3 regions of the Streptomyces sp. NPDC005878 genome follow, and region 2 is predicted to be linked to each of the others. Evidence: predicted binding sites of a transcription regulator. Region 2 holds the regulator's gene; each other region holds the start of a gene.
What was found. The regulator HrcA, encoded in region 2, represses chaperone genes, less so after heat shock. The targets are predictions, from matches to a motif close to TTNGCACTCNGNNNNNCNGAGTGCNAA.

Region 1: the regulator HrcA is predicted to act here: its motif matches at 2,233-2,259, upstream of groL (chaperonin GroEL).
Region 3: the regulator HrcA is predicted to act here: its motif matches at 1,888-1,914, upstream of groES (co-chaperone GroES).

What each region holds. Positions count from the first base shown of each region.
Region 1 is NZ_JBEXWK010000005.1:311,499-314,769, reverse strand. Features, by position in the region: gene murQ (N-acetylmuramic acid 6-phosphate etherase) at 1-364, shown strand, start outside; gene groL (chaperonin GroEL) at 478-2,103, opposite strand; gene ABZ404_RS12000 (cold-shock protein) at 2,448-2,651, opposite strand; gene ABZ404_RS11995 (MoaD/ThiS family protein) at 3,061-3,271, opposite strand, start outside.
Region 2 is NZ_JBEXWK010000034.1:57,871-61,141, reverse strand. Features, by position in the region: gene dnaJ (molecular chaperone DnaJ) at 1-705, opposite strand, end outside; gene hrcA (heat-inducible transcriptional repressor HrcA) at 706-1,722, opposite strand; gene ABZ404_RS33695 (MBL fold metallo-hydrolase) at 1,900-2,631, shown strand; gene ABZ404_RS33690 (DUF3097 domain-containing protein) at 2,679-3,271, shown strand, end outside.
Region 3 is NZ_JBEXWK010000008.1:164,530-167,800, reverse strand. Features, by position in the region: gene ABZ404_RS15530 (methyltransferase domain-containing protein) at 1-403, opposite strand, end outside; gene ABZ404_RS15525 (polysaccharide deacetylase family protein) at 496-1,431, shown strand; gene ABZ404_RS15520 (hypothetical protein) at 1,428-1,721, shown strand; gene groES (co-chaperone GroES) at 2,061-2,369, shown strand; gene groL (chaperonin GroEL) at 2,484-3,271, shown strand, end outside.

The DNA of each region.
Region 1 (3,271 bases), on a different contig from region 2:
CGAGCACGGCATCGAGGTGGTGGTCGGCCCGGAGCTGCTGACCGGCTCGACCCGGCTCAAGTCCGGCACCGCCCAGAAGCTCGTCCTCAACATGATCTCGACGATCACGATGATCCGGCTCGGCAAGACGTACGGGAACCTGATGGTCGATGTCCGCGCCTCCAACGAGAAGCTGCGCGCCCGCTCCCGCCGGATCGTGGCACTGGCCACGGACGCGGACGAGGAAGCCGTCGAGACGGCCCTGACCGCCGCCGGCGGCGAGGTGAAGACGGCGATCCTGATGCTGCTCGCGGATCTGGACGCGGCGGCGGCGGCCCGGCGGCTGGCCGAGGCCCGGGGCCGGCTGCGCGCCGCCCTGCCGTAGCCGCCCGCCGGGGTACGTGAACGCCCGCCGGGGTCCGTGAACGCCGAAGGGCGGCACCCCCGTGGGGTGCCGCCCTCCGTACGTAACCGGGCTTGCCGATCCTGCGACGAGGATCAGAAGTCCATGTCACCGCCCGGCATGCCGCCCGGAGCGCCGCCCGCGGCGGCCTTCTCCGGCTTGTCGGCGATGACGGCCTCGGTGGTGAGGAACAGCGCGGCGATCGACGCGGCGTTCTGCAGCGCGGAGCGCGTGACCTTCGCCGGGTCGATGATGCCCTCGGCGATCATGTCCACGTACTCACCGGTCGCGGCGTTCAGACCGTGGCCGACGGGCAGGTTGCGGACCTTCTCGACGATGACGCCACCCTCGAGACCACCGTTGACGGCGATCTGCTTCAGCGGGGCCTCCAGGGCGAGCTTCACGGCGTTGGCGCCGGTCAGCTCGTCACCCGACAGGTCCAGCTTCTCGAAGACCGAGGAGGCCTGGATCAGGGCCACGCCACCGCCGGCGACGATGCCCTCCTCGACGGCCGCCTTGGCGTTGCGCACGGCGTCCTCGATGCGGTGCTTGCGCTCCTTGAGCTCCACCTCGGTGGCGGCGCCGGCCTTGATGACGGCCACGCCGCCGGCCAGCTTCGCCAGACGCTCCTGGAGCTTCTCGCGGTCGTAGTCCGAGTCCGAGTTCTCGATCTCGGCGCGGATCTGGTTCACGCGACCGGCGACCTGCTCGCTGTCACCGGCACCGTCGACGATGGTGGTCTCGTCCTTGGTGATGACGACCTTGCGGGCGCGGCCGAGCAGGTCGAGACCCGCGTTCTCCAGCTTGAGGCCGACCTCCTCGGAGATGACCGTGCCGCCGGTGAGGATGGCGATGTCGTTCAGCATGGCCTTGCGGCGGTCGCCGAAGCCCGGGGCCTTGACGGCGACGGACTTGAAGGTGCCGCGGATCTTGTTCACGACCAGGGTCGACAGGGCCTCGCCCTCGACGTCCTCGGCGATGATCAGGAGCGGCTTGCCCGACTGCATGACCTTCTCGAGGAGCGGCAGCAGGTCCTTGACCGAGCCGATCTTCGAGTTGACGATCAGGATGTACGGGTCGTCGAGCGCGGCCTCCATGCGCTCCATGTCGGTCGCGAAGTACGCCGAGATGTAGCCCTTGTCGAAGCGCATGCCCTCGGTGAGCTCGAGCTCCAGACCGAAGGTCTGGGACTCCTCGACCGTGATGACGCCTTCCTTGCCGACCTTGTCCATCGCCTCGGCGATGAGCTCGCCGATCTGGGTGTCGGCGGCGGAGATGGAGGCCGTCGAAGCGATCTGCTCCTTGGTCTCGACATCCTTGGCCTGCTCCAGGAGCGCACCGGAGACGGCCTCGACGGCCTTCTCGATGCCGCGCTTCAGGGCCATCGGGTTGGCACCCGCGGCCACGTTGCGCAGACCCTCGCGCACGAGCGCCTGGGCGAGGACGGTCGCGGTGGTCGTACCGTCACCGGCGACGTCGTCCGTCTTCTTGGCGACTTCCTTGACCAGCTCGGCGCCGATCTTCTCGTACGGGTCCTCGAGCTCGATCTCCTTGGCGATGGAAACACCATCGTTGGTGATCGTGGGGGCGCCCCACTTCTTCTCGAGGACGACGTTGCGGCCCTTGGGGCCAAGGGTGACCTTGACGGCGTCGGCGAGCTGGTTCATCCCGCGCTCGAGACCGCGCCGTGCCTCCTCGTCGAACGCGATGATCTTGGCCATGTGAAGTGGTCCTCCCGGACAGGGGTGGCGTTCTTCGTGGACCGCGCCGGTGCCCGCGACGGACGGCTCGCGACCCTTGTGGTTCCTTGCCCCACCCGGTCCGCGGGCCTCACTGACCCGATCCAAGTTCTGTCACTCTCACTCGGAGAGTGCTAACGCCAATGATTAGCACTCGACCCCGGAGAGTGCAAGGCCGTCCCACCGCCACGGCCCGGTCCCGGACACCCGCCCGCCGGGGTCCGGGCCACCGAGGCGGGCCCGGACACACACGTGGGGCCCGCATCCATTTACAGAGGATGCGGGCCCCACGGGCCTGTATGCGTCGGTGGCCGATCGCGCCGAGATCAGACGGCGAGCTTGACCATGTCCGCCTGCGGACCCTTCTGGCCCTGCGAGATCTCGAACTCGACTCGCTGACCTTCTTCAAGGGTGCGGTACCCGTCCATCTGGATCGCGCTGTAGTGGACGAAAACATCCGCACCACCGTCGACCGCGATGAAGCCGTACCCCTTCTCCGCGTTGAACCACTTGACGGTGCCCTGAGCCATGCCTAACTCCCCTATTACTGGCCCTTGCACGGGACCACACTTCGCGGACCCGGGTCAGATCTCCACCCTCCGACAGGAGAGGGTGTGCGCCGGAACGCGTCGACCGCGGCTGAATGTATCTGCCCAACTGCCCTCTGCAACAGGTCAGTCGGACGAGAATTCCGGGCGGGGGCCAGGAGCGGAATGCCGCCTATTCCAGCATTACGGGGCAAGTCGGGCCGGGCAAAGCGCACTTAAGGAGCAATATGCTCGAACACTTTGACTGCATCTCGACGCCGGTTCGTCGCGTTCTCATATGCACGTGGCATGCGCAACGAAGGGGACTTCCCCACTGTACCGCGCTCAACCACACTGAATTGCCCCCTCCGCTTAGCTTGCGGAGGGGGCAATTCAGGTAACGCGGAGTAGCTCAGCAGCCGCCCGCGACGGCCGGAATGATCGAGACCCCGGCGCCGTCCGGCGTGGCCGTCTCCAGGCCCTGCTCGAAGCGGACGTCGTCGTCGTTGACGTACACGTTGACGAACCGGCGCAGCTTGCCCTGGTCGTCCAGGACCCGGGCGGCGATCCCCGTGTGGTTCTTCTCCAGGTCGGCGATGACCTCGGCGAGGGTGGCACCCTCG
Region 2 (3,271 bases):
GCCCTCGCCCGCGAGCTGGATCCGGGTGCCGTTGTCGACACCGGCCGGGATCTTGACCGTGAGCGTGCGGCGCGAGCGGATGCGGCCGTCGCCCGCGCACTCCGGGCACGGCGTGGGCACGACAGTCCCGAAGCCCTGGCACTGGGGGCAGGGGCGGGAGGTCATGACCTGGCCGAGGAAGGAGCGGGTGACCTGGGAGACCTCGCCGCGGCCGCGGCACATGTCACACGTCTGCGCCGAAGTGCCGGGGGCGGCGCCCTCGCCGGAGCAGGTCGTACAGACGACCGCCGTGTCGACCTGGATGTCCTTGGTCGTACCGAAGGCCGCCTCGTTGAGGTCGATCTCCAGCCGGATCATGGCGTCCTGGCCGCGACGGGTGCGCGAACGGGGCCCGCGCTGCGCCGCGTTGCCGAAGAACGCGTCCATGATGTCCGAGAAGTTCCCGAAGCCGCCCGCGCCGAAGCCGCCGGCGCCACCGCCGCCGGAGGACGACAGGGGGTCGCCCCCGAGGTCGTAGACCTGCTTCTTCTGCGGGTCCGAGAGAACCTCGTAGGCGGCGTTGATCTCCTTGAAGCGCTCCTGCGTCTTCGGGTCCGGATTCACATCCGGGTGGAGCTCACGCGCCAGGCGCCGGAACGCCTTCTTGATCTCGTCCTGCGATGCGTCGCGGCGTACGCCCAGTACGGCGTAGTAGTCCGTGGCCACTTACGACTCCGCCAGGATCTGTCCGACGTAACGTGCCACTGCGCGTACCGCTCCCATCGTTCCGGGGTAATCCATGCGGGTCGGTCCGACCACGCCGAGTTTCGCGACGGCTTCGCCGCCCGAACCGTAGCCGACCGAGACGACGGACGTGGAGTTCAGCCCTTCATGGGCGTTCTCATGCCCGATTCGTACGGTCATGCCCGATTCTTTGGCCTCGCCGAGCAGCTTGAGGAGCACGACCTGCTCCTCCAGCGCCTCCAGCACCGGCCGAATGGTCAGGGGGAAGTCGTGTCCGAAGCGGGTGAGATTGGCGGTGCCGCCGATCATCAGCCGTTCCTCGGTCTCCTCCACCAGGGTTTCGAGCAGGGTGGCGAGCACCGTCGAAACGGTTCCTCGGTCCTCCGGCTCGAAGGATTCGGGAAGATCCTGCACCAGCTGCGGGACGTCCGCGAAGCGGCGCCCCACCACCCGGCTGTTGAGCCGGGCCCGCAGATCCGCCAGCGAGGTCTCGCCGAACGGCGCCGGGCAGTCGACCAGCCGCTGCTCGACCCGCCCGGTGTCCGTGATGAGCACCAGCATCAGCCGGGCCGGGGCCAGCGACAGCAGCTCCACGTGCCGCACGGTGGACCGTGTCAGCGACGGGTACTGCACGACGGCGACCTGCCGGGTCAGCTGTGCGAGCAGCCGGACCGTGCGCGCCACCACGTCGTCGAGGTCGACGGCCCCGTCCAGGAAGTTCTGGATGGCCCGCCGCTCCGGCGACGACAGCGGCTTGACGCCCGCGAGCCGGTCGACGAACAGCCGGTAGCCCTTGTCCGTGGGGATACGGCCGGCGCTGGTGTGGGGCTGGGCGATGAAGCCCTCCTCCTCCAGTACGGCCATGTCGTTGCGCACGGTCGCCGGCGAGACGCCCAGCTTGTGCCGCTCGGTCAGGGCCTTCGAGCCGACCGGCTCCTCGGTCCCGACGTAGTCCTGGACGATCGCGCGCAGGACTTCGAGTCTGCGTTCACTGAGCACCGCGCACACCTCCAGCTGTCGTCCTGGCCGCTCTGCCCTGGCACTCTGCGCGTTCGAGTGCCAGCGATCCCCGGCCAGTGTACGGCCGACCGGTACACCCCTAGCAAGGGCGGCAGCCCGTGACGCTCGCGGCGCGCTCGAACGCACCGCCCCGGCCGCCCGGGATAGCGTCGTGTCATGGACATCCGCTGGGAAGAGTTCGGCTGGGAGCGGCTGGGCGACGGCGTGGGCCGCCGCCGGCTGCCGGGGTGGGACGCGACGGCGGGCCTGGTCGCGGGCGAGGACGCGGTCCTGCTGTACGACACGGGCTCGACCCTGCGCGAGGGCGCCGAGCTGCGCGCCCAGGCACAGGCGCTGCTCAGGCGTCGGGTGACGCATATCGCACTCAGCCATCCCCACTTCGACCACGTCCTGGGCACGGCCGCGTTCTCCGGGGCCGAGGTCTACGGGGCGGTCGGGATCGACCGGGTCCTGGACGGGGACGCCCTGCGGACGGACGCCGTCACCCACGGGGTGCCGCCCGCGCGGGCCGCCGAGGCGGCGGACCTGCTGGTGCGCCCGCAGCACTTCGTGACGGGCGAGTGGACGCTGGAGCTGGGCGGGCGCCAGGTGCTGCTGGCGAACGTGGGCCCCGGCCACACCGGCCACGACCTGGCCCTGCTGGTCCCGGGCAGCCCTGGTGGCGCCGGCTCACCCGAGATCGTCTTCTGCGGTGACCTGGTCGAGGAGTCCGGCGAGCCGCAGGCCGGGCCGGACGCGGTCCGCACCCACTGGCCCGCGGCCCTCGACCGGCTGCTCGACCTGGGCGGCGAGGACGCGGTGTACGTACCGGGGCACGGGGCGGTGGTGGACGCGGCGTTCGTCCGGGCGCAACGGGCCGGGCTCGCGGAGGAATTCGGCGTGTCATAAGGGCGTACACCCATATGGGCACATGATCCACCCGTATTCTCATCGGAATGCGCAGCTACAGCCCGGACCTGACTCCGCCCTGGAAGAAGGGGACCCCGGCCCCCGAGGTGCCCGCCGAGCTCGACCTGGTCGTCGAGGAGGTGACGACCGGGTTCTGCGGGGCGGTGCTCCGCTGCGAGGCGGGGACGGTGACGCTGGAGGACCGCTTCGGCAAGAAGCGGGTGTTCCCCATGGCGGCGCGGGGGTTCCTGCTGGAGGGGAAGGTGGTCACGCTGGTACGCCCGCCGGCGCCCGCTCCCTCGCGCCCGGCGCGCACCGCCTCGGGCTCCGTGGCGGTGCCGGGGGCGCGGGCGCGGGTGGCGCGCGCGGGGCGCATCTATGTCGAGGGGCGCCACGACGCGGAGCTGGTGGAGAAGGTGTGGGGCGACGACCTGCGCATCGAGGGCGTCGTCGTCGAGTACCTGTCGGGCATCGACGACCTCCCCGCGATCGTCGCGGACTTCGCCCCCGGCCCCGACGCGCGCCTGGGCGTCCTGGTCGACCACCTGGTCCCCGGCTCCAAGGAGTCCCGGATCGCGGCGGCGGTCACGGGCGCGCACGTGCTGGTGGCCGGGCACCCCTACATCGACGTGTGGGAGGC
Region 3 (3,271 bases), on a different contig from region 2:
CCTCGGCCGTCAGCTCGTCGCGGTCCACCGCGAGGACGGAGATGCCCGCCCGGGCGAGCGCCAGCGCGTCCCCGCCGATGCCGCAGCACAGGTCGGCCACGCTCCGTACCCCCTGGGCGGCGAAGACGCGGGCGCGGTAGGCGGCCACCGACGCGCGCGTGGACTGCTCGACCCCGTTGGGGGTGAAGAACATCCGGTACGCGTCGTCCGCGCCGAACTTCGCTACCGCGCGCTGCCGCAGCCGCGCCTGGGCCAGGGCGGCCGAGACCAGCTCCGGGGCGTGCGTGCGGCGCAGCCGGGTCGCCAGCGCCAGCTCCTGGGCCGGGTCGTGGTCGCGCAGCGAGTCCAGCAGGCCCGTGCCCTCGGGGGTGAGCAGGGCGCGGAAGGTGTCGAGGTCGTTCACCCGCCCCATTGTGGGCCAGGCGGGGGACGGCGCGCGTGCGGTGTCGGGTGTCGCCTCCGGTATACCGCCCCGCACTGACAGGATGCGGCGGCATGCAGCTTGTACGACAAAAGGAAGAAAATGGGCGCCTTCTGACGAAAGCCCCCCTCCTGGTGTTCGCCGGGCTCGTCGTCGCCGCGCTCGCCTCCGGGTGCGCCTCCGGGGATCCCCACGTGGGCGGACACGGCGGCAGTGCCGCGGCCGGACCGCAGGCCTACGACAGCGCCGCCGCCCGCGCCCTCGCCGGCTACTCCGGCCGCCTCAAGGAGGAGCAGGCCGCCCGGGTGACCGCCGCCAGGAGGTGGAGGCTGGCCAAGGTGCCGCTGACCCCGCCCGCCCCGCCCGCCGTCAAACCGGAGATCACCAACCGGCCCGGCTTCGAGACGGACGGCGGCGACTCGCTGCCGCCGGTCTTCACCACCGTGCCCACCAAGGACCGGATCGTCTTCCTGACCATCGACGACGGCGCCGAGAAGGACCCCAAACTGCTGAAGATGATGCGGGACCTGCGCATCCCCTACAGCGCCTTCCTCAGCGACTACCTCGTCCACACCGACTACCCGTACTTCAAGCGCATGCAGAGCCTCGGGGTCACGCTCAACAACCACACGCTCAACCACCGCTATCTGCCCGGCCTCTCCTACGAAGAGCAGCGGCACGAGATCTGCGGCCAGCAGGACAAGATCGGCACGTGGGCGGGCAAGCGGCCCCGGCTCTTCCGGCCGCCGTACGGCAACTACAACGAGGACACCCTGCGCGCGGCCCAGTCCTGCGGGATCAAGGCGGTGCCGCTGTGGGCGGCCGAGGCGTTCCCGGACCACATGGAGTGGCGCGAGTGGGACCGCGACCTGCACCCCGGCGACATCGTGCTCACCCACTTCCGGGGGCGCGAGGACTGGAAGGGCACGATGCCCGACATGATCCGGCAGGTCATGAAGGTCATCACCGACAAGGGGTACGCGGTGGCCAGGCTGGAGGACTACGTATGACCGGCGCGCACCGGCCGTCGGGCGGTCCGCTGGCCGGTCTGCTGGCGGCCGGTGCGCTGACGGTGTCCTTGCTGGCGGCGGGCTGCGAGCGCCCCGCCGCCCCGATCGAACGGCTCGGCCGCATGGCGGCGACGAAGGTGACCGACGCGCGGCGCGGCTTCCCCCGCCCCGGCGCCCCGGGCCGCCGGCCCTGGCACGTCCGGCCCGACGCGGAACGCACCCCGCCCGCTCCCGGCCCGGCGGCGCCGCCCCGCACCCCGGGGGCGACCGCCCCGGCACCGACGCCCTAGAGACGGCGCGCCACGTTCCTCGCGCGCGGGGGTGACGTTTTCCGGCTTCGCCCTCGCGCGCGCGGGGCGACGTTTCCGGCTCCGCCGCGTGCGCGCGACAGGCCCTCGACCACCCCGTGGACGCGGCGTCACGGCACCCCGCGGGACCCCGCCACGCACCATCCGTCTGGCACTCCGCTTGACCGAGTGCTAACCGCCGTCCTAGTCTCGGCTCTGGCACTCCCCACCGGAGAGTGCCAACACAGCGACGGGCAGGTCCGGCACCCGCGACGACGGATCCACCTGGTCGCCACCTCAGACAGTTAACCCCGTGAGATCTCCGAAGGGGGAGGTCGGATCGTGACGACCGCCAGCTCCAAGGTTGCCATCAAGCCGCTCGAGGACCGCATTGTGGTCCAGCCGCTCGACGCCGAGCAGACCACGGCCTCCGGCCTGGTCATTCCGGACACCGCCAAGGAGAAGCCCCAGGAGGGCGTCGTCCTGGCCGTGGGCCCGGGCCGGATCGAGGACGGCAAGCGCGTCGAACTCGACGTCGCCGTCGGTGACGTCGTGCTGTACAGCAAGTACGGCGGCACCGAGGTGAAGTACAACGGTGACGAGTACCTCGTCCTCTCGGCTCGCGACGTGCTCGCGATCATCGAGAAGTAATTCACCTCGAAGCGAATGCTTCTGAGCTGCGCCCCTGGCCACCCTGCTGACAGCCGGGCGGCGAGGGGCGCAGTTTTCGTATCACCAAGTTTCCGAGAGGGCTGAACCGCTCCCATGGCGAAGATCCTGAAGTTCGACGAGGACGCCCGTCGCGCCCTTGAGCGCGGCGTCAACAAGCTTGCCGACACGGTGAAGGTGACGATCGGCCCCAAGGGCCGCAACGTCGTCATCGACAAGAAGTTCGGCGCCCCCACCATCACCAACGACGGTGTCACCATCGCGCGCGAGGTCGAGCTCGACGACCCGTACGAGAACCTGGGTGCCCAGCTCGTGAAGGAGGTGGCGACCAAGACCAACGACATCGCGGGTGACGGCACCACCACCGCCACCGTGCTGGCCCAGGCGCTGGTCCGCGAGGGTCTGCGCAACGTCGCCGCCGGCGCCTCCCCGGCCGCCCTGAAGAAGGGCATCGACGCGGCCGTCAAGGCTGTCTCGCAGGAGCTGCTCGCCACCGCGCGTCCGATCGACGACAAGTCGGACATCGCCGCCGTGGCCGCGCTCTCCGCCCAGGACCAGCAGGTCGGCGAGCTCATCGCCGAGGCGATGGACAAGGTCGGCAAGGACGGTGTCATCACCGTCGAGGAGTCCAACACCTTCGGCCTGGAGCTGGAGTTCACCGAGGGCATGGCCTTCGACAAGGGCTACCTCTCGCCGTACATGGTCTCCGACCAGGAGCGTATGGAGGCCGTCCTCGACGACCCGTACATCCTGATCAACCAGGGCAAGATCTCCTCGATCCAGGACCTCCTGCCGCTCCTTGAGAAGGTCATCCAGGCCGGCTCCTCCAAGCCGCTCCTGATCATCGCCGAGGACGTCGAGGGCGAGGCCCTCTCCACCCTGGT